DNA from 4 places in the Streptomyces venezuelae genome. Region 3 is predicted to be linked to each of the others. Evidence: riboswitches for the same ligand, from Rfam matches in the RefSeq annotation. Region 3 holds a riboswitch; each other region holds the start of a gene.

Region 1 (5,102 bases), 430 kb from region 3:
TCGGGGTGACGAGGACGGTGCCGCCGACCCGTACCGAGACGTTGCCCGATGTGCCGACGACCAGGCCGTCCGTGACCGTCCTGCGAGCCGTGTCGACCAGCTCGTCCCAGGCCTGCGCGACGGCGTCCCCGTCTCCGTGCTGCTGCTCAGTCATGCGGCGATCCTGCCAGCCGCCCGTCGGACACCGGGGGGCGCGGGACGCGGGGTGATCAGTATCTCTTCGGCGGGCTTGTCGGACTGTTCGAAGCGGTGCGTCGCGGGGGCGGCCACCGGATGGCGGAGGCCGACACTCCGGCCGGTTTGCGGGCCCCCGGCCCCCGCTCCTTACGATCGCTGTCGAACGCCGGGAAGGGACGAGGTGGCGGGACTCCGCTTCGAGTCACCGCACCGCCCGGCCCAGTTCACTTTCCGTTCACCCGGAATGCCTACGTTCAACTCGCCACTGACGTCCAACAGAAGCCTGGGTAAATGGAACACATCACGCTTCTCCTCGGGATCGTGATCGTCACCGCTCTCGTGTTCGATTTCACGAACGGTTTCCACGACACTGCCAACGCGATGGCGACGACCATCTCGACCGGCGCTCTGAAGCCCAAGACGGCGGTGGCCATGTCCGCCGTGCTCAACCTCGTCGGTGCCTTCCTCTCGGTGGAAGTCGCCAAGACGATCTCCGGCGGCATCGTCAACGAGGACGGCCTCAAGACAGAGGTCATCTTCGCCGCGCTCGTCGGCGCGATTCTCTGGAACCTCCTGACCTGGCTGGTCGGCCTGCCCTCCAGTTCCTCCCACGCGCTCTTCGGCGGCCTCATCGGCGCCGCGGTCATGTCGATGGGCTGGTCGTCGATCAACGGCGGCACCGTCGTCACCAAGATCCTGATCCCGGCCCTCGCCGCGCCGCTCGTGGCGGGTGTCGCCGCGATGCTGGCCACGCGCCTGACGTACCGGATCGGCCGCAACACCGACACCAAGGCCACCGCCAAGGGCTACCGCGTGGGCCAGATCGCCTCCGCGGGCCTCGTCTCGCTGGCGCACGGCACCAACGACGCGCAGAAGACCATGGGCATCATCACGCTCGCCCTGGTCACCGGCGGTGTCCTCAACCCCGGCGCGAACCCCCCGATGTGGGTCATCGTCTCCGCCGGTGTCGCCATCGCGCTCGGCACCTACCTCGGCGGCTGGCGCATCATCCGCACCATGGGCAAGGGCCTGACCGACCTCCAGCCGCAGCAGGGCTTCGCCGCCCAGACCAGCGCCGCGACGGTCATCCTCGCCTCCTCGCACCTGGGCTTCTCGCTCTCCACCACCCAGTCCTGCTCCGGCGCCGTGATGGGCGCGGGCCTCGGCCGCAAGGGCGGCGTCGTCCGCTGGTCGACCGCGACCCGCATGTTCGTCGCGTGGGGTCTGACCCTGCCGGCCGCCGGTCTGGTCGGCGCGGGCGCCGAGTTCCTCACCAAGCAGGGCCCCTGGGGCATCGCGGCCACGGCCGCGCTCCTCGTCGGCGGCTCCGCCGTCATCTGGGTGCTCTCGCGGCGCAACGCCATCGACCACACCAACGTCACCGACGACGAGGTCCGCACGGACGGGGGCGTACCGGCCGAGCCCATCGGCGTCGTGACCACCGCGATCGCCGCCGTCACGCCGCCCCCCGCGGGCACCCTGGCCGCCTCGCCCGTCCCGGACACGTCCGTCAAGGCCGGCGTCTCGGCCCCGACCACGACCACGACCGGCGCCATGGCGGACCCCGCCCGGCCCGCGACGGTGTAAGGACAGACCAGCATGAACATCGACTGGGCAGCTCTCGGCTCCGTCTTCGGCGTCAGCCTCGCGGTGACGGTCGCCCTCGTGGGCCTCTTCACCCTCGGCATCGTCGGCCTCTCCCAGCAGGAGAAGGCGACCGCCGCCTCCGGCGGTTCGGCGGCCGTGGCGCGCACCGGCGCGTACGCGTGCTTCGCGCTGTGCGCGGCGGCCGTGGCGTACGGGATCTATCTGATCGTCGCCTGACGGCAAGGTTTCCCGGAGGGGTGCGGAGCGTACGAAACGCTCCGCACCCCTCCTGTGTGTGGGCCCCAACACACTCTCCCGTCGCAGGTCAACAGCGAGTTGACGGGCATTCGCGGGGCGTGGTGGACTGCCCGGGCCAACTACGGCGGCAGAAGAGGAAGCCGGTGCGAATCCGGCGCGGTCCCGCCACTGTCACCGGGGAGCCACTCCCCGGAAGCCAGGAACTCTCGCCGCCGATTCACGTCGAACCAGGGCGCGGACACCCTGAGTGAGGACACACAACGCCATGAGTGCCGATCGCGATTTCGCGTACGGCGCCGCCGCCGGATTCCTCGGTGACCTGTTGCTCGGCGATCCCCGCCGAGGCCATCCGGTCGCCGCGTTCGGCCGGGCGGCGGGCGCCGTCGAACAGGTGCTGTGGCGGGACCACCGCGGGTGGGGCGCCCTGCACACCGCGGTGTGCGCCGGGGGCGCCGCGGGCGCCGCCGCACTGGCCTCCGCTCTCGTACGCCGCTCCGCCGCGGGCCGTGCCGGAACCGTGGCGCTCACCGCCGCCGCGACGTGGGCCGTGCTCGGCGGCACCTCGCTGGGCCGCGAGGCGCGGGCCGTCGGCGGGGCCCTGGAAGCCGGTGACATCGAGGTCGCCCGGGAGCGGCTGCCCCATCTGTGCGGGCGGGACCCGCAGGCCCTGGACGCCGACGGGATCGCGCGGGCCGTCGTGGAGTCCGTCGCCGAGAACACCTCCGACGCCGTGGTGGGAGCCCTGGTGTGGGGCGCGCTCGGCGGCGTGCCGGGGCTCGTCGCCTTCCGTGCCGTGAACACCCTCGACGCGATGGTCGGCCACAAGTCGGCGCGCTACCGGCGCTACGGATGGGCCTCCGCCCGGCTCGACGACGTCTTCGGCTGGCCCGGGGCGCGGCTCACCGCCGCGCTGGCCGTGGTCGCGGGCGACGCGCCCGCGGAGGCGGTGCGCGCCTGGCGCTCCGACGCCGCGCACCACCCGAGCCCCAACGCCGGTCCCGTCGAGGCCGCTTTCGCGGGGGCTTTGGGCGTACGCCTCGGGGGGACCCTCTCGTACGCGGGACGGGTCGAGCACCGGCCCGTGCTCAACGCGGACGGGCGCGACGTACAGGTGAGGGACATCGAGCGGGCGGTGAAGCTGTCCCGGCGGGTGAGCGGGCTGGCGCTCGGCGTCGCGGTCGTCGCGGGCGTCGCCCGACTGAGGTCAAGGAGAGCTTCGTGAGCGGTGGACTGCTCGTCGCCGGAACCACATCGGACGCCGGGAAGAGCGTCGTCACCGCCGGCATCTGCCGGTGGCTGGCGCGCAAGGGGGTGTCCGTCGCGCCGTTCAAGGCGCAGAACATGTCCCTCAACTCGTTCGTGACGCGCGAGGGAGCCGAGATCGGGCGGGCGCAGGCCATGCAGGCGCAGGCCGCCCGCGTCGAGCCGAGCGCGCTGATGAACCCCGTGCTGCTCAAACCGGGCGGCGACCGCTCTAGCCAGGTCGTCCTCATGGGCAAGCCCGTGGGCGAGATGAGTGCGCGCGGGTTCTTCGGGGGGTCTGAGGGGTCGTCCCCCGGGGACAGGCTGCACGGGGGACGCCAGGCGGCGCTGCTCGACACCGTCGTGGGTTGCCTGGAGGAGCTCCGGAGCACGTATGACGCCGTCATCTGCGAGGGCGCGGGCAGCCCCGCCGAGATCAATCTGCGGCGCACGGACATCGTGAACATGGGCATTGCGCGGGCCGCGCGCTTCCCCGTGCTCGTGGTCGGGGACATCGACCGGGGCGGGGTCTTCGCCTCGTTCTTCGGGACGACGGCGCTGCTGAGCGCGGCCGACCAGGAGCTGGTCGCCGGGTATCTCGTCAACAAGTTCCGCGGCGACGTCTCCCTCCTCGAACCCGGGCTCGACATGCTGCTCGGTCTCACCGGACGGCGCACGTACGGCGTGCTGCCGTTCCAGCACGGGCTCGGCATCGACGAGGAGGACGGCCTGCGGGTGTCCCTGCGGGGCGCCGTGCGCGAGTCCGTGGTGGCGCCGCCGGTCGGCGAGGACGTGCTGCGCGTCGCCGTGTGCGCGGTGCCGCTGATGTCCAACTTCACCGACGTGGACGCGCTCGCCGCCGAACCCGGTGTGGTCGTGCGGTTCGTGGACCGGGCGGAGGAGCTCGTCGACGCGGACCTCGTGATCGTGCCGGGCACGCGCGGGACCGTGAAGGCGCTGCGGTGGCTGCGTGAGCGCGGCCTCGCGGACGCCCTCGCGCGCCGCGCCGCCGAGGGCCGCCCCGTGCTCGGCATCTGCGGCGGCTTCCAGGTCCTCGGCGAGCACATCGAGGACGACGTCGAGTCGCGCGCCGGTTCCGTCGACGGGCTGGGGCTGTTGCCGGTGCGGGTGCGGTTCGCCCGCGAGAAGACCCTCGCCCGGCCGGTGGGCGAGGCACTCGGCGAACCCGTCGAGGGGTACGAGATCCACCACGGCGTCGCCGAGGTGACGGGCGGCGAACCCTTCCTGGACGGCTGCCGGGTGGGCGAGGTGTGGGGCACGCACTGGCACGGGTCGCTGGAGAGCGACGCGTTCCGGCGCCGGTTCCTCACCGAGGTCGCCCGCGCGGCGGGCCGCCGCTTCGTGCCCGCCCCCGACACCAGCTTCGGCGCGCTGCGGGAGGAGCAGCTCGACCTGCTGGGCGACCTGATCGAAGAACACGCGGACACGGACGCGCTGTGGAACCTGATCGAACAGGGACCGCCGGCGGGCCTGCCGTTCATCGCGCCCGGCGCGCCGCCGGCGGCACCGGAACGCACCAAGGAGGCTCTGTGAGTACCCCGTACCCGTTCACCGCCCTCGTCGGGCAGGACGACCTGCGGCTCGCGCTGTTGCTGAACGCCGTATCGCCCGCCGTGGGAGGCGTACTCGTACGGGGAGAGAAGGGCACCGCCAAGTCCACCGCCGTGCGCGCGCTCTCCGCGCTGCTGCCGGAGGTGCCGGTCGTCGCCGGCTGCCGCTTCTCGTGCGACCCGGCGGCTCCCGACCCCAACTGCCCCGACGGCCCCCACGAGTCGGCGGGTGCCACCGCGCGGCCCGCGCGCATGGTCGAGCTGCCC
Region 2 (5,102 bases), 3.3 Mb from region 3:
AGGCCGTCGCCGGCTTCGGCTACTCGATCTCGCCGGCCGACCTGGCACAGGCCGCGAAGAACGTCGAGGAGTCCTCGCTGCTCTCACGCACCGGTGGCGCGCCCACGCTCGCGGTCGGCGTGTCCGAGATCTTCTCGAAGGTCACCGGCGGCTCGATGCGGGCCTTCTGGTACCACTTCGCGATCATGTTCGAGGCACTGTTCATCCTGACCGCGCTCGACGCGGGCACGCGCGTGGGCCGCTTCATGCTGCAGGACATGCTCGGGAACATCTACAAGCCGTTCCGGCGGATGAGCTGGAAGCCGGGGCTCGTCTTCACCAGCGCCGTCGTCACGGGCCTCTGGGGCTACTTCCTCTGGGTCGGCGTGCACGAGCCGCTCGGCGGGATCAACCAGCTCTTCCCGATCTTCGGCATCGCCAACCAGCTCCTCGCCGCCGTCGCCCTCGCCGTCTGCACCACGCTGCTCGTGAAGTCCGGGCGGCTCAAGTGGGCCTGGATCACCGGCATTCCGCTCGCCTGGGACGCGACGGTGACGCTCACCGCGAGCTGGCAGAAGGTCTTCTCCAGCGATCCGCGCGTCGGCTTCTTCCAGCAGCGTGCCAACTACCGGGACGCCATCGACGAGGGCAAGATCCTGCCGCCCGCCAAGACCATGGACGACATGCACACCGTCGTCACCAACTCCACGGTGGACGGCGTCCTTTCGGCGACGCTCGCCCTGCTCATCGTCGTCGTCATCCTGGACGCGGCACGGGTGTGCATCAAGCACGTCCGCGACCCGTCGGCCTCACGGCTGCGCGAAGCTCCCTACGTGGAGTCGAGGTTGACCGCCCCGGCGGGGCTCTTCGCGACCCGGGAGGAGAAGCAGGAGGAGCGGCGCGAAGAGCGGCGGGAGGTGGCGCCGTGACGTGGCTGCTGCGCGGCGTGCGCTGGATGCGGTGGTACGTACGCGAGCTGACGGACGAGTCGGCGTACGACCGGTATGTGGCGCACGTACGAAAGGAGCATCCCGCCGCAACCGTCCCCAGCCGCCGCGCATTTGAGCGCATGCGGACGGAGAGGGCGGAGTCGGACCCTCGCCAGGGCTTCCGCTGCTGCTGATCAAGCGACTGAGCAGGCAACTCACGACTCCGCGACCCGTCCGTTATCCGGACAGGGGTTCCATACAGCGAGACTGTGGCTTAGATTTCCCGCACGTTAAGCATGGGATAAGTGAGGGAACGGAGCCGCGATATGTCAGACGCGCCTGAAGTGAACAGACCGGTGGTGACGCCGGTCCGTGTGGTCATCGCAGCCTGCCTTGTCGCGCCCTTCGTGGCAATGCTCTGGGTGGGGTCGTACGCGAAGATCGACCCGACCTTCATCGGCATCCCGTTCTTCTACTGGTACCAAATGCTCTGGGTGCTGATCTCCACGGCGCTCACGATGATCGCGTACAAGCTGTGGCAGCGTGACCAGCACGCCCGCAAGGCCGAGCAGGCCCATGGGGGTGCCGGACAGTGACCACACTCGCATCGGGCGGCGTCAACGGCGTCGCGCTCGGCGTCTTCATCTTCTTCTTCCTCGCCGTCACCGTCATGGGCTTCATGGCGGCCCGCTGGCGCAAGGCGGAGAACGAGCAGAGCCTCGACGAATGGGGCCTCGGCGGCCGGTCGTTCGGCACCTGGGTCACCTGGTTCCTGCTCGGCGGCGATCTGTACACCGCCTACACGTTCGTGGCCGTCCCCGCGGCGATCTACGCGGCGGGCGCGGCCGGCTTCTTCGCCGTGCCGTACACGATCCTCGTCTACCCGCTGATCTTCACCTTCCTGCCGCGCCTGTGGTCCGTCTCGCACAAGCACGGCTACGTGACCACCTCGGACTTCGTGCGCGGCCGCTTCGGCTCCAAGGGGCTCTCGCTGGCGGTCGCCGTCACCGGCATCCTCGCCACGATGCCGTACATCGCGCTCCAACTCGTCGGCATCCAGGCGGTCCTCGACGTCATGGGGATCGGCGGCGGGCCCGACACCAACTGGTTCATCAAGGACCTGCCGCTCCTGATCGCGTTCGCGGTGCTCGCCGCGTACACCTACTCGTCGGGCCTGCGCGCGCCCGCGCTGATCGCGTTCGTGAAGGACGGTCTGATCTACCTCGTCATCGCCGTCGCGATCATCTACATCCCGATCAAGCTCGGCGGCTTCGACGAGATCTTCCACGCGGCGAACGAGAAGTTCGCCGCGGCGAACGACGCGGCGGGCAAGCCCGTCGCCGGTCTCGCGCCCGGCGAGGCCGGACAGTGGACCTACGCGACGCTCGCGCTGGGCTCCGCGCTCGCGCTCTTCATGTATCCGCACTCGATCACGGCGACGCTCTCCTCCAAGAGCCGTGACGTGATCCGCCGCAACACCACGATCCTGCCGCTCTACTCGCTGATGCTGGGGCTGCTCGCGCTGCTCGGCTTCATGGCGATCGCGGCCGGCGTCAAGGTCGAGAACGGCCAGCTCGCCATCCCGCAGCTGTTCGAGAACATGTTCCCCGACTGGTTCACCGGCGTCGCCTTCGCCGCCATCGGCATCGGCGCGCTCGTGCCCGCGGCGATCATGTCGATCGCGGCCGCGAACCTCTTCACCAGGAACATCTACAAGGACTTCATCAAGCCGGACGCGACGCCCGCGCAGGAGACCAAGGTCTCCAAGCTGGTCTCGCTCCTGGTGAAGGTCGGCGCGCTCGCCTTCGTCCTCACCATGGACAAGACGGTCGCGATCAACTTCCAGTTGCTCGGCGGCATCTGGATCCTGCAGACGATGCCCGCGCTCGTCGGCGGCCTCTTCACACGGTGGTTCCACCGCTGGGCGCTGCTCGCCGGCTGGGCGGTCGGCATGGTCTACGGAACGGTCGCCGCGTACGGCGTCGCGTCGCCGACGCAGAAGCACTTCGGCGGCTCGTCCGACGAGATCCCCGGCATCGGCGAGATCGGCTACATCGGCCTCACCGCGTTCGTCCTGAACGTCGTCGTGACCGTGGTCATGACCTTCGTCCTGAAGGCCCTGAACGCCCCCGAGGGCATCGACGAGACGTCACCCGGGGACTACACGGCGGACGTCGGCGACCCCGGCGTCATCGAGGAACTGCCCCCGGCCACGGCGGGAGCGCCGGGCGGGCACTGACCCTTCCCGCGTACGACGCCACGTACGACATGCGGGCCGCCGGAGCACTCCGGCGGCCCGTTCTCGTACTCCCGGACCTCGTACTCCCCGGCACAAGAGACACAAGATATGGGGCTGCCACCCGGGGCCAGCACAAGATGTATGCTCGTGCTCGCTGTCGCCGCAGGGGAATCCGGTGCAAGTCCGGAACTGTCCCGCAACGGTAGACGTGTACGCATTTGTCGTACGCGGAGTCCGAAGACCTGCCGGCAGTGCACCCGTGCCGTCCGGCCCGGGTGCCGACCGTCCGGGCCTCGTGGAATGGGCCGGTGGACGCGGTACGCCGCCCTGGCCCTGCCCGGGTGCGCCCGTGTGTGCCATCCCCTCCCCTGGCCCAGAGCCGAGCGAGGGAGAGCTCCACGTGACCATCGCGCCTGCCGAACCTGCGTCAGCGCCGGTATCGCAGCCCACCGACAGCACCGCGGGTACCGACGCGCCGGGGACCGCGCTGCTGCGCACCCTGACCGACCTCACCGCCGACCTCCCCGACGCCGACCCCGGCAGGGTCGCCGCCGCCGCGCTGCGCGGCCGCTCGGCGCGGGCCGACGAGGCGGAGCTGCGGACCCTCGCCACCGAGGCGGCCGCGGGGCTCATCTCCGAGGACCCCGCGTACTCGAAGCTCGCCGCCAGGCTGCTCACGCTCTCCATCGCCGCCGAGGCCGCCTCCCAGGGCGTGCGCTCCTTCACCGAGTCGATCGCCGTCGGGCACCGCGAGGGCCTGATCGCCGACCGCACCGCCGACTTCGTGGCCGCCCACGCGGCCCGCCTCGACGCGCTCGTGGACGCCGCACTCGCCGACGGCGCCGACTTCCGCTTCGGCTACTTCGGCCTGCGCACCCTGCACAGCCGCTACCTGCTGCGCCACCCGATCACCCGGCAGGTCATCGAGACCCCGCAGCACTTCATGCTGCGCGTGGCGAGCGGCCTCGCGGAAGACGAGAGCGTTCGCGCCGTCGACGAGGTCGCCGCGCTGTACGGCCTGATGAGCCGCCTCGACTACCTGCCGTCCTCGCCCACGCTCTTCAACTCCGGCACCCGCCACCCGCAGATGTCGTCCTGCTACCTCCTGGACTCCCCGCAGGACGAGCTCGACTCCATCTACGACCGCTACCACCAGGTCGCGCGGCTCTCCAAGCACGCGGGTGGCATCGGGCTCTCGTACTCCCGCATCCGCTCCCGCGGTTCGCTGATCCGCGGGACGAACGGGCACTCCAACGGCATCGTGCCGTTCCTGAAGACGCTGGACGCCTCGGTCGCCGCCGTGAACCAGGGCGGGCGGCGCAAGGGCGCGGCCGCGGTCTACCTGGAGACCTGGCACTCCGACATCGAGGAGTTCCTGGAGCTGCGCGACAACACCGGTGAGGACGCGCGCCGCACCCACAACCTGAACCTGGCGCACTGGATCCCCGACGAGTTCATGCGCCGGGTCGCCGCCGACCAGGAGTGGTCGCTGTTCTCGCCCTCCGACGTGCCCGAGCTCGTCGACCTGTGGGGCGAGGAGTTCGACGCCGCCTACCGCAGGGCGGAGGCCGCCGGACTCGCGCGGAAGACCATGTCGGCCCGGGACCTGTACGGCCGCATGATGCGCACCCTCGCGCAGACCGGCAACGGCTGGATGACCTTCAAGGACGCCGCCAACCGCACCGCCAACCAGACGGCGGAGCCCGGCCACACCGTCCACTCCTCCAACCTCTGCACGGAGATCCTGGAGGTGACGGACGACGGGGAGACCGCCGTCTGCAACCTCGGCTCGGTGAACCTCGGCGCGTTCGTCGAGAACGGCGGCATCGACTGGGAACGGCTCGACGAGACCGTCCGCACCGCCGTCACCTTCCTCGACCGCGTCGTCGACATCAACTTCTACCCGACCGAGCAGGCCGGACGCTCCAACGCCAAGTGGCGCCCGGTGGGTCTCG
Region 3 (5,102 bases):
CCTCGCCGCCCTCCGCGCGACCACCGGCTCCTGACCCGCGGGGGCCCCGGAGGAAGATGGGCCGCATGACGAAGACGGTCGTTTCCGTGTTCACGCTCGGCGGCACCATCTCCGCGCGCGGCGGCGGGGGTTCGGGGAGGCTGTCCGGGGGTGAGGTGCTCGCGGCCGTCGGGGCCGTGCCGGACGGCGTCGAGGTCGAGGTGCACGATGTGCGCAGGCTGCCGAGTTCCTCGTTGAGCGTCGAGGACGTGGCCGAGCTCGCCGACCGGGTCGACGCGGCGACGGCCCAGGGGCGCGGCGTCGTCGTGGTGCAGGGCACCGACACCCTGGAGGAGACCGCCTTCCTGCTCGACCTGGCCTGCGCGCGCCGCGCCCCCGTCGTCGTGACCGGGGCGATGCGGCGGCCCGACCTGCCGGGCGCCGACGGACCCGCGAACCTCGCCGCGGCCGTGGCCGTCGCGGCCGACCCCGGCTGCGCGGGCCTCGGTGTCGTCGCGGTCCTCGCCGACGAGATCCATGCCGCGCGGCACGTACGGAAGACGCACACCACGTCCGTCGCGACGTTCGCGTCGCCGGGCGCGGGCCCGCTCGGCCGGGTCGTCGAGGGCAGGCCCCGCATCCAGCTCCACCCCGCGCGGCCGGTGACCGACCGCCCCCTGAGCCTGCGCGGTACCGCCCGCGTCGCCCTGGTCACGCTCGCCCTCGGGGACCGCGGCGAACTCCTCGAAGCGGTCGACGAACGGTTCGGCGGGCTGGTCGTGGCGGCGTTCGGTGCGGGCCACGTCCCCACCTGGCTCGTCGACCCGCTGGCCGCACTCGCCGCCCGCATCCCCGTCGTCCTCGCCTCCCGCACGGGCGCGGGCCCGCTGCTGAGCGAGACGTACAAGGGCCCCGGTTCGGAGTACGACATGCTCGGGCGCGGCCTGCTCTCCGCAGGGCCGCTCGACGCGCCCAAGGCGCGGCTGCTCCTCCACGCCCTGCTCGCGGACGGCGCCGACCACCCTCAAGTGGCCGACGCCTTCCGCGCGTTGAACACGCGGTGAGCGACTAGCCGATCTGGTCCGGTGTGACCGTCAGCCACCGCTTGTCGGCGGTCACCTTCTGGCCCAGCTCGCGCTGACGCTCCGCGTTCTTCCTCTTCATCCCGTCGAGCTGCTTCATGTACGCGTCCTTGCGGTTGACCCACACGCGCACGCCACCGTGCGCCACATCGGCGGAGTGGAAGAGCATCGGCCCGTCGCTGACCGGCGTGTCACCGGCCGCAAGGATCGGCTTCCGCCATTCGTCGATGTACGTGTTGATCGCCGCGGGCTTCCCCTCGTACCAGGTGAGCGGCGCCCACAGGTTCGGCGTCAGCTCGCGCTTCGCGAGCTTCGCGCGGTCCTTCTCGCCGAAGCGGCCCTCGGCGATCTCCTTGCGGGAGCTGGTGACCTCGCCGGTCTTGCGGTCCTTGAGCTGCAGGGAGACACCGATGACGTTCTGCGGCTTCACGCCGTAGCCGTACTTCGGGTCCGCGAGCACCATGCGCACCAGATCCTCGCTCGCCGCGCTGACCACGTACACCTCGATGCCGTGCGCCCGCAGCGTCCTGTACAGCTGTCGCATGCCGCACGAGAACTCCGGCGGCTTCACCTCGGTCTTCGTGAGCTTCCCGTCCTCGTAGTACTCGGCGGGGATCGGCTTCTCGTACGCCAGGAGCTCGTCGACGTACCCCTTGAGCTCCTTCAGCGTGAAGCCGGAGAAGATCTGCGCGGCCCACGGGTAGCAGACCTGGTCGTCCACCTCGCACAGCCGGTTGTAGTAGCTGTACAGGCTCTCCTTGTGCCCGGCCTTGTCCTTGAAGGGGATGACCTTCAGGGACGGGTCCATGGTCTTGCGGGTGAGGACGCCCTTCATCTCCAGGAAGGGCAGCAGCGACTCCTCCAGGTCGTTGCGGTACGTCGTGTTGTCCGCGTCGAAGACGGCGTACGCGCCCTTGTGTTCGTTCTCCGCGATGACCTCGCCGAGCTGCTCGGCGACGGGCTCCGGCCAGTGCGACAGCTCGCGGGCGGTGGCCGCCGAGGTGTCGGCGGCGCTCGCCTCGCCCGTCGGCCACAGCGCGCCGCCCGCGAGCACGGCGGCGGCCAGCGCGCCGGTGGTGCCGATGACGGCGAGCCTGCTCTTCGCCCGTGCGCTCTTTGCCCGTACTGCCCGTACTGCCATGTCTCTACGTCCCTGCCGTTCCCTGCGAGCGATGTGCGCCCCGACCGGAGCGGCGCGCCATGTTATGGGGCGGCACCCGCATTTCCCATGATCGAAGTCACCGTCGCGCGGGGGCATGGGGCGGGTGAACACGGGTAGCCGAGGCGTCCGCGCGGTTCTGTTCAGAGGCCCGGGGGATTCACTCGGCCGATACTGAGTGCATGGACTCCCGCGAGTTCGTCCGGACCGCACCCGGACTCGACGGCATGGTGGTCTCCGCGGTCGGCTACCGCACCGAGGGGCAGCGCCCAGGCCTGCACCGGGGCCTCCCCTCCCCGTACCTGACGCTGATCTTCTCCCTGGACGGCACCATCGCCACCGGCAGCACCCCGGACCAGGCGACCGGCGCGGACGCGACCCGCACCGACATCGTCGTGGGCGGCCTGCACCAGAGCCCCGCGTACGTCGTACAGCCCGAGCACGAGGCCGGCATCCAGCTCGCCGTGCACCCCCTCGCGTCCCGCGCGCTCCTCGGCCTGCCCGCCGCCGGACTCGCCGGGCAGCTCGTCGTCGGCGGCACGGACGTCCTCGGCGCCACGGCCGCCGAGGTCCGCGAGCGGCTGTGCGACCTCGACCGCTGGGAGGACCGCTTCGCGCTCCTCTCGGCGTACCTGCGCCGCCGCGCGGCCGGGGCGGAGGACACCGCGGGAACCGTCCGTCCCGAGGTCGCCGAGGCCTGGGCGTGGCTGGCCAGGCACCGGGGCGCGGGCACGCTCGGCGGCCTCTCCCGGCACGTCGCGCTCAGTGAGCGCAGGCTGACCGCGCTGTTCCGCGCCGAGACGGGCCTGACCCCCAAACAGGCGGCCCGCCTCATGCGCTTCCAGCACGCCAAGACCGCCGTGGCCCGCGCGGTCGCCGCGGGCGCGCCGCCCGACCTCGCCCGCGTCGCGGCCGACACCGGGTACTACGACCACTCCCACCTCGTACGCGACTTCCAGCAGTACACAGGGATGGCGCCGACCGGCTGGCTGGCCGAGGAGTGCCGGAATATCCAAGCCGGGGCGCACGGCCGGGGCGAAGAGTAGAGGCATGGACACCAACCGGAACACTTCGATGGAACAGCAGCTCAGCACGCCCGCCCCGGCCATCTGGCCGGCCCTCCAGGCGCAGGACGCCCCCGCCCTGATCGACTTCCTCGTCGGCACCGTCGGCTTCCTGCGGACCGCCGTCTACGAGGACGAGGGCCGCGTCGCCCACGCCCAGCTCGACTGGCCCGAGGGCGGCGGCGTCATGCTCGGCTCGTACGACCCGGCCAACGCGGCGACCTGCGGCAAGCCCGGCACGGCGGGCGCCTACGTCGTCACGGACCACGTCGACGACCTGTACCGGCGGCTCGTCGAGGCCGGGGTGAAGGTCACCGGCGAGATCGAGGACAAACCCTACGGAAGCCGTGAGTTCGGCATCGAGGACCCGGAGGGCAACCGCTGGTCCTTCGGCACGTACCGGGGCGAGCCGAGGCCCGGACCGACCATCGAGCAGCCGTGATAACTTGCGCAAGCCAGTCAAACCCACACCTGGGCCAGGGAATCCGGTGCGAATCCGGAACTGACGCGCAGCGGTGAGGGGGACGGGCGGGACCACGGCCACTGGGCGTCTCACGGCGCCCGGGAAGGCGTCCCGCCCGGCCGATCCCGAGTCCGAAGACCTGCTGGCGCCCTCCGGCCGCTCACCCGGCGGCGGGGGTCCGACGCAGGCCAGGCTCCGCGTATGAGCCGCGACACCAAGGGATCACGTGTCCTCGACAGCCCGTATATCCGCCCTTCTCTGTGCCTGCCTGTTCACGCTCACCGCGTGCGGCGGAGGCGGCACGTCGGACAAGGCGGACAAGAAGGCCGCCGGCTACCCGGTCACGGTCACCTCCTGCGGCAAGGAGGCGAAAGTCCTGGCGCCGCCGAAGCGGGCCGTCTCCCTCGACCAGGGCTCCACGGAGATCCTCCTCTCCCTCGGCCTCGCCGACCGCATGGTGGGCACCGGCACCTGGACCGACCCGGTCCTGAAGAACCTGGAGAAGGACAACGCGAAGGTCGAGCGGCTCGCCGACCGCTACCCGTCCCTGGAGAGGGTCCTCGCCAAGGAGCCGGACTTCGTCAGCGCGTCCTTCCTCTTCACGGTCGGCAAGGGCGGCGTCGCCGACCGCGCGAAGTTCGACGAGCTCGACGTCCCCGTCTACGTCTCGCCCAGCGACTGCGCGGGCAAGGACAACGACGGCGGCGGTGACGGCAAGCGCGTCAAGACCCTCACCATGGACACCGTCTACGGCGAGGTGCGCGACCTGGCGAAGGTCTTCCACGTCGAGAAGCGCGGCGAGAAGCTGGTCGCCGACCTCAAGGCGCGGGTCACGAAGGCCACGAAGGGCATCGACGCCTCCGACGCCACACTCCTGTACTGGTTCGCCAACTCCGACGCCCCGTACATGGCGGGCTGCTGCGGCGCCCCCGGCATCATCACCCGCGAACTCGGCGCGAAGAACGTCTTCGACGACACCCGCGAGGAATGGCCCCAGATCAACTGGGAGACCGTCGCCGACCGCGACCCCGACATCCTCGTCATCGGCGACCTCACCCGCAAGTCGCAGTCCGCGGAGAGCGCCGCCGCGAAGATCAAGTTCCTGGAGACCAACCCGGCGACCAAGAACCTGAGCGCGGTGAAGAAGAAGCGGTACGTCCTGCTCAGCGGCCAGGCCATGAACCCCACGATCCGTACGGTCGACGGCATCGAGCAAGTGGCGGCGGGACTGCGGAAGTTCGGACTGGTCAAGTGACGGAGATCGCGCCGGACGCCGGCGCGGGAGGCGGTGCGGTCGGCACCGCCTCCGCCCGAGCCCGGCAGGCGCTGCTGTGGATCGCCGGAGTCGCCGCACT
Region 4 (5,102 bases), 900 kb from region 3:
AATCCGGATAACGATCCCGTCACGTCATTGCCCGCTTTTGCTCTGTCAAGGGCGCTTTGTCCGCTTCTTCCTGTGGGGTGCGCCACAGGTGGCTCATTCCCTCACTGTTGCCACCGTGATAAATCTTCACGACCGCTCGGCGACGCCACCCATGTCGCCGAGGGCGCTTCAGCCGGCGGACCGCCGGTAGCACTCCATTCGTATCCGGGGGGATCAGGACCTGATCCGCAGCCACAACGCAGATGTGCGGGCGCGGATCGGCATGGAGAAAGGCGTCACCATGACCTCAGTGCAGGTCGAAGAGCACCACGACGAGCACGGCGGCAACGGTGTCGCGCAGGACGGCTCGTCCGGCGAGGGCTACCAGCGCGGGCTCGGAGCCCGGCAGATTCAGATGATCGCGATCGGCGGTGCCATCGGCACCGGCCTGTTCCTCGGAGCGGGCAAGGCCATCCACAAGGCCGGACCGAGCCTCATCCTGGCGTACGCCATCGCGGGACTCGTCATCTTCTTCATCATGCGGGCGCTCGGCGAGCTCCTCATGTACCGGCCCGTGTCCGGCTCCTTCTCGGAGTACGCACGCGAGTTCATGGGCCCGTTCTTCGGATTCGTGACCGGCTGGACGTACTGGCTCTTCTGGGTCGTCACCGGCATCACCGAAGTCACCGCGGCCGCCCAGTACATGCAGTACTGGACCCACGACTCGTTCCCGCAATGGGCCTACGCGCTCGTCTTCACCGTCATCCTGTACGGCGCGAACCTCATCTCCGTGAAGCTCTTCGGTGAGCTGGAGTTCTGGTTCTCGATGGTCAAGGTCACCGCCATCATCGGCATGATCCTGATCTGCATCGGCATCCTCACCATCGGCTTCTCCGACGCCGGCGACACCGCCACCGTCGCCCACCTGTGGAACCAGGGCGGCTTCTTCCCCAACGGCATCGGCTCCACGCTGATGACCCTGCAGATCGTGATGTTCGCCTTCCTCGCCGTCGAGCTGGTCGGCGTCACCGCGGGCGAGTCCAAGGACCCGAAGACCGTCCTGCCCAAGGCCATCAACACCGTGCCGTGGCGCATCGCCGTCTTCTATGTCGGCGCGCTCATCATGATCCTGTCGGTCGTGCCGTGGACGCACTTCCAGCCCGGCGTCTCGCCGTTCGTCGCGGCCTTCGAGAAGATGGGCCTCGGCATCGGCGCCGCGATCGTCAACTTCGTGGTCCTCACCGCCGCCCTCTCCTCCTGCAACTCCGGCATGTACTCCACCGGCCGCATGCTGCGCGACCTCGCGCTCAACGGCCAGGGCCCGAAGTTCTTCACCAAGCTCACGAAGAACGGCCTGCCGCTGATCGGCACCACCGCGTCCGCCGCGTTCATGCTGGTCGGCGTCTGGATCAACTACCAGTGGCCGGGCGAGGCGTTCAACTACGTCGTCTCCTTCGCCACCATCTCCGGCATGTGGGCCTGGATCATGATCCTGGCCTGCCAGATCCGCTACCGCCGCAAGGCCGACCGCGGCGAGCTGCCGCAGTCCACCTTCCGCGCCCCGGGCGCCCCGTACACCAGCTGGTTCGCCCTGCTCTTCATCGGCATGGTCATCGTCATGATGGGCGTCGACAAGGACGCGCGGATCTCCCTGTACGCCGCTCCGGTCTGGGCCGCCATCCTCGGCGTCTCCTACCTGGTCCTCAAGAGCCGCAACCCGCAGGCCGCGGCCTTCAACAAGCGGAAGATCGGCCTCCCCGAGCAGCCCGCCGACGACCGCCTCTCCAAGGACTGACGGCTCCCCAAGGCCCCTGTCCAGCATTCGGGCCCGCGCGTACCACACTCCGGTACGCGCGGGCCCTTCTGCTTATCCTGGCTGCCATGCTGACCATCACCCAGGCCCTCCACGACCAGATCGTCGCGCACGCGCGCCAGGACCACCCCGACGAGGCGTGCGGCGTCGTCGCGGGCCCGGAGGGCACCGGGCGCCCCGAGCGGTTCATCCCGATGCTGAACGCCGCCCGGTCGCCCACGTTCTACGAGTTCGACTCGGGTGACCTGCTCAAGCTCTACCGCGAGATGGACGACCGCGACGAGGAGCCGGTGATCGTCTACCACTCGCACACCGCCACCGAGGCGTACCCCTCGCGCACCGACATCACCTACGCCAACGAGCCCGGCGCGCACTACGTCCTGGTCTCCACCGCGGACACCGACGGCGCGGGCCCCTTCCAGTTCCGGTCGTACCGGATCGTGGACGGCGAGGTCACCGAAGAAGAGGTAAAGGTCGTCGAGGCATACTGAGCTTTACTCATGAGGGCGGCAGGACCCAGGAAGCCGGTGCGAACCCGGCACGGTCCCGCCACTGTGACCCCACCCCGGGCACCGGGGCCGGGGGAGTCAGGAACTGACCTGCCGCCCTTCTCCACGCAACGCAGGGGACGCGGAAATCCCCTGGAGGAGGCAGTCCAGTCATGTCCCGCCGTCACACCGGCATACGCGCGCTCGCCGCCGCGGCCCTGCTCGTCCCGCTCGCCGCGTGCTCCTCGTCCTCCACGTCGGACGGAGAAGGTGACGGCACGACCGCCGCCAAGGCCGCCGGATTCCCGTACACCGTCACCAACTGCGGTGTGAAGACGACGTACGACGCACCCCCGAAACGCGCCGTCACCATGAACCAGCACACCACCGAAGTGATGCTGGAACTCGGCCTCAAGGACCACCTCGCCGGCACGGCCTACCTCGACGACAAGGTCCTGCCCAAGTATGAGAAGGCGTACGACTCCGTGCCCGTCGTCGCCAAGGAGTACCCCTCCTACGAGAAGCTCCTCGCCGCCAACCCCGACTTCGTGTACGGCGGCTACGCGAGCGCCTTCCTCGCGGGCGACGGCCGCAGCCGCTCGGCGCTCGCCAAGTCCGGCATCAAGAGCCGCCTCAACGTGGAGGGCTGCGCGAAGAAGCCCGTCTCCATGGACGACGTCTACCGCGAGGTCCGCGAGGTCGGCTCCACCTTCGGGGTGCGGGACCGCGCGGACACGTGGGTGCGCGGCGCCCAGCGCGAACTCGCCGCCACCGCCGAGAAGTCCAAGGGCAAGAAGGCCCTCTCCGTCTTCGTCTACGACAGCGGCGACAAGACCGCGTTCACGGCGGGCGGCCGCGGCATCGGCAACGACATCATCAAGCGGGCGGGCGGCCGCAACGTCTTCGCCCACGTGGACAAGTCCTTCAGCGACGCGTCCTGGGAGTCCGTCGTGAAGAACAAGCCCGAGGCCATCCTGATCCTCGATTACGGCGCCACGACCGTCGCCCAGAAGAAGAAGCGCCTCCTCGACGACCCCGTCCTCCAGGACGTCCCCGCCATCAAGAACAAGCGGTTCGCGGTGCTTCCCCTGTCGGACATGGTCACGGGGGTACGAGCACCCGAGGCGGTGAGGAAGCTGGCGGCGCAGCTGTGAGCGCGCTGCGAGTACGGGAGATCCCGCGATTGAGGACGAGCCCGAAGGGCGATCGGCGGGGCGCGGCCGGGCGGCGCCTCGCCGTCCTGACGGTGCTCACCGTCGCCCTCGGCGCCGCGACACTCGCGGGGCTGGCCTTCGGATCCGTTCGTGTCCCGACGGCCCAGGTCGTCGAGATCCTGACGGGGAGGGCGGACCCTTCCCCGTTCCGCACCATCGTCCTCGACGTCCGCCTCCCGCGGGTCATCCTCGGAGCCACCGTCGGAGCCGGTCTCGCCGTCATCGGCACCGTCCTGCAGGCCCTCGTCCGCAACCCCCTCGCCGACCCGTTCCTGCTCGGCGTCTCCTCGGGCGCCTCCGTCGGCGCGGTCTGCGCGATCGTCCTCGGCTCCGTCTTCGGACTCGGCGCCGCCCTGTCGACCACCGTCACCATCCCGGCCGCCTCCTTCGCGGGCGCCCTGATCTCCCTGGTCCTCGTCTACGCCCTCGCACGCGGCGGCAGCGGCGGCTTCGCCACCGGCAGGCTGATCCTCGCGGGCGTCGCCGTCTCGTACATCCTCACCGCCCTGACCAGCCTCATCCTGGTCACCGCCGACAGCGCCGACCACCTCAAGGAGGTCCTGTACTGGACGCTCGGCGGCCTCGGCAGCGCCCGCTGGGACATGCTCGCCCTGCCCTGCGTCACCCTGGTCATCGGCACCGCCCTCCTCATGCCCATGGCCCGCCCCCTCGACCTGCTCCTCGCGGGCGAGGAGGGCGCCACCGTCCTCGGCCTGGACGCCGCCCGCTTCCGCGCGGGCGTCTTCGTCCTCGCCTCGCTCCTCACCGGCGTCCTCGTCGCCTACAGCGGCGCCATCGGCTTCGTCGGCCTGATGGTGCCGCACGCCGCCCGCATGCTGGTCGGCGCCGCACACCGCGCGCTGCTCCCGGTCGTCGCCCTCATGGGCGCGGTGTTCCTGGTCGCCGCCGACCTCGCCGCGCGCACCGTCGCCGCGCCGCAGGACATCCCCGTCGGCGTGCTCACCGCCCTCACCGGCGGCCCGTTCTTCCTCTGGCTGCTGAGGCGACGCAACGAAGGAGTACCGGCATGACCACGGCACCGGCCACCGGCGGGCTGCGCACCGAAGGGCTCTCGTACGAGGTGGCGGGCCGGCTCCTCGTCGACGCCGTCGACCTCACCGCGGACCCCGGCGAGACCGTCGGCGTCGTCGGCCCCAACGGCAGCGGCAAGACGACCCTGCTGCGCTGTGTCTACGGCACCCTGCGCCCCACCGCGGGCCGCGCCCTCCTCGACGGCGACGACCTGCACACCATGACCCCGAAGGCACGCGCCCGCCGCCTTGCCACCGTGCCGCAGGACGGGCAGGCCGCCTTCGAGCTCACCGTCCGGCAGGTCGTCGCCATGGGCCGCTCCCCGCACAAACGGTTCTGGGAGGCGGACACCGCCGCCGACGACGAACTCGTCGCCGACGCGCTCGCCCGCGTCGGCGTCCAGGACCTCGCCGACCGCACCTTCCCCTCCCTCTCCGGCGGCGAACGCCAGCGCGCCCTCGTCGCCCGCGCCCTCGTGCAGCAGCCCACCCTCGTCGTCCTCGACGAACCCACCAACCACCTGGACATCCGCTACCAGCTGGAGATCCTCTCCTTCGTGCGCGACCTCGGCACGAC

Evidence for each region. Region 3 has a riboswitch for cobalamin ahead of DEJ47_RS10120 (ABC transporter substrate-binding protein). Riboswitches for the same ligand answer to the same signal wherever they lie in the genome.
Region 1: another riboswitch for cobalamin. It lies ahead of DEJ47_RS08115 (cobalamin biosynthesis protein); the one in region 3 lies ahead of DEJ47_RS10120 (ABC transporter substrate-binding protein).
Region 2: another riboswitch for cobalamin. It lies ahead of DEJ47_RS25740 (ribonucleoside-diphosphate reductase subunit alpha); the one in region 3 lies ahead of DEJ47_RS10120 (ABC transporter substrate-binding protein).
Region 4: another riboswitch for cobalamin. It lies ahead of DEJ47_RS14360 (ABC transporter substrate-binding protein); the one in region 3 lies ahead of DEJ47_RS10120 (ABC transporter substrate-binding protein).

The regions. Positions count from the first base shown of each region.
Region 1 is NZ_CP029193.1:1,748,616-1,753,717, forward strand. It holds gene DEJ47_RS08100 (class II aldolase/adducin family protein) at 1-154, opposite strand, end outside; gene DEJ47_RS08105 (inorganic phosphate transporter) at 469-1,764, shown strand; gene DEJ47_RS08110 (hypothetical protein) at 1,777-2,001, shown strand; cobalamin riboswitch at 2,108-2,251, shown strand; gene DEJ47_RS08115 (cobalamin biosynthesis protein) at 2,288-3,244, shown strand; gene DEJ47_RS08120 (cobyric acid synthase) at 3,241-4,818, shown strand; gene DEJ47_RS08125 (putative cobaltochelatase) at 4,815-5,102, shown strand, end outside.
Region 2 is NZ_CP029193.1:5,511,498-5,516,599, reverse strand. It holds gene DEJ47_RS25760 (carbon starvation CstA family protein) at 1-908, shown strand, start outside; gene DEJ47_RS25755 (YbdD/YjiX family protein) at 905-1,102, shown strand; gene DEJ47_RS25750 (DUF3311 domain-containing protein) at 1,235-1,504, shown strand; gene mctP (monocarboxylate uptake permease MctP) at 1,501-3,147, shown strand; cobalamin riboswitch at 3,276-3,412, shown strand; gene DEJ47_RS25740 (ribonucleoside-diphosphate reductase subunit alpha) at 3,548-5,102, shown strand, end outside.
Region 3 is NZ_CP029193.1:2,176,938-2,182,039, reverse strand. It holds gene DEJ47_RS10145 (alpha/beta fold hydrolase) at 1-34, shown strand, start outside; gene DEJ47_RS10140 (asparaginase) at 66-1,043, shown strand; gene DEJ47_RS10135 (HAD family hydrolase) at 1,048-2,202, opposite strand; gene DEJ47_RS10130 (helix-turn-helix domain-containing protein) at 2,403-3,266, shown strand; gene DEJ47_RS10125 (VOC family protein) at 3,271-3,726, shown strand; cobalamin riboswitch at 3,724-3,909, shown strand; gene DEJ47_RS10120 (ABC transporter substrate-binding protein) at 3,974-5,002, shown strand; gene DEJ47_RS10115 (FecCD family ABC transporter permease) at 5,008-5,102, shown strand, end outside.
Region 4 is NZ_CP029193.1:3,080,503-3,085,604, reverse strand. It holds gene DEJ47_RS14370 (amino acid permease) at 281-1,774, shown strand; gene DEJ47_RS14365 (Mov34/MPN/PAD-1 family protein) at 1,861-2,283, shown strand; cobalamin riboswitch at 2,247-2,410, shown strand; gene DEJ47_RS14360 (ABC transporter substrate-binding protein) at 2,454-3,434, shown strand; gene DEJ47_RS14355 (FecCD family ABC transporter permease) at 3,464-4,525, shown strand; gene DEJ47_RS14350 (ABC transporter ATP-binding protein) at 4,522-5,102, shown strand, end outside.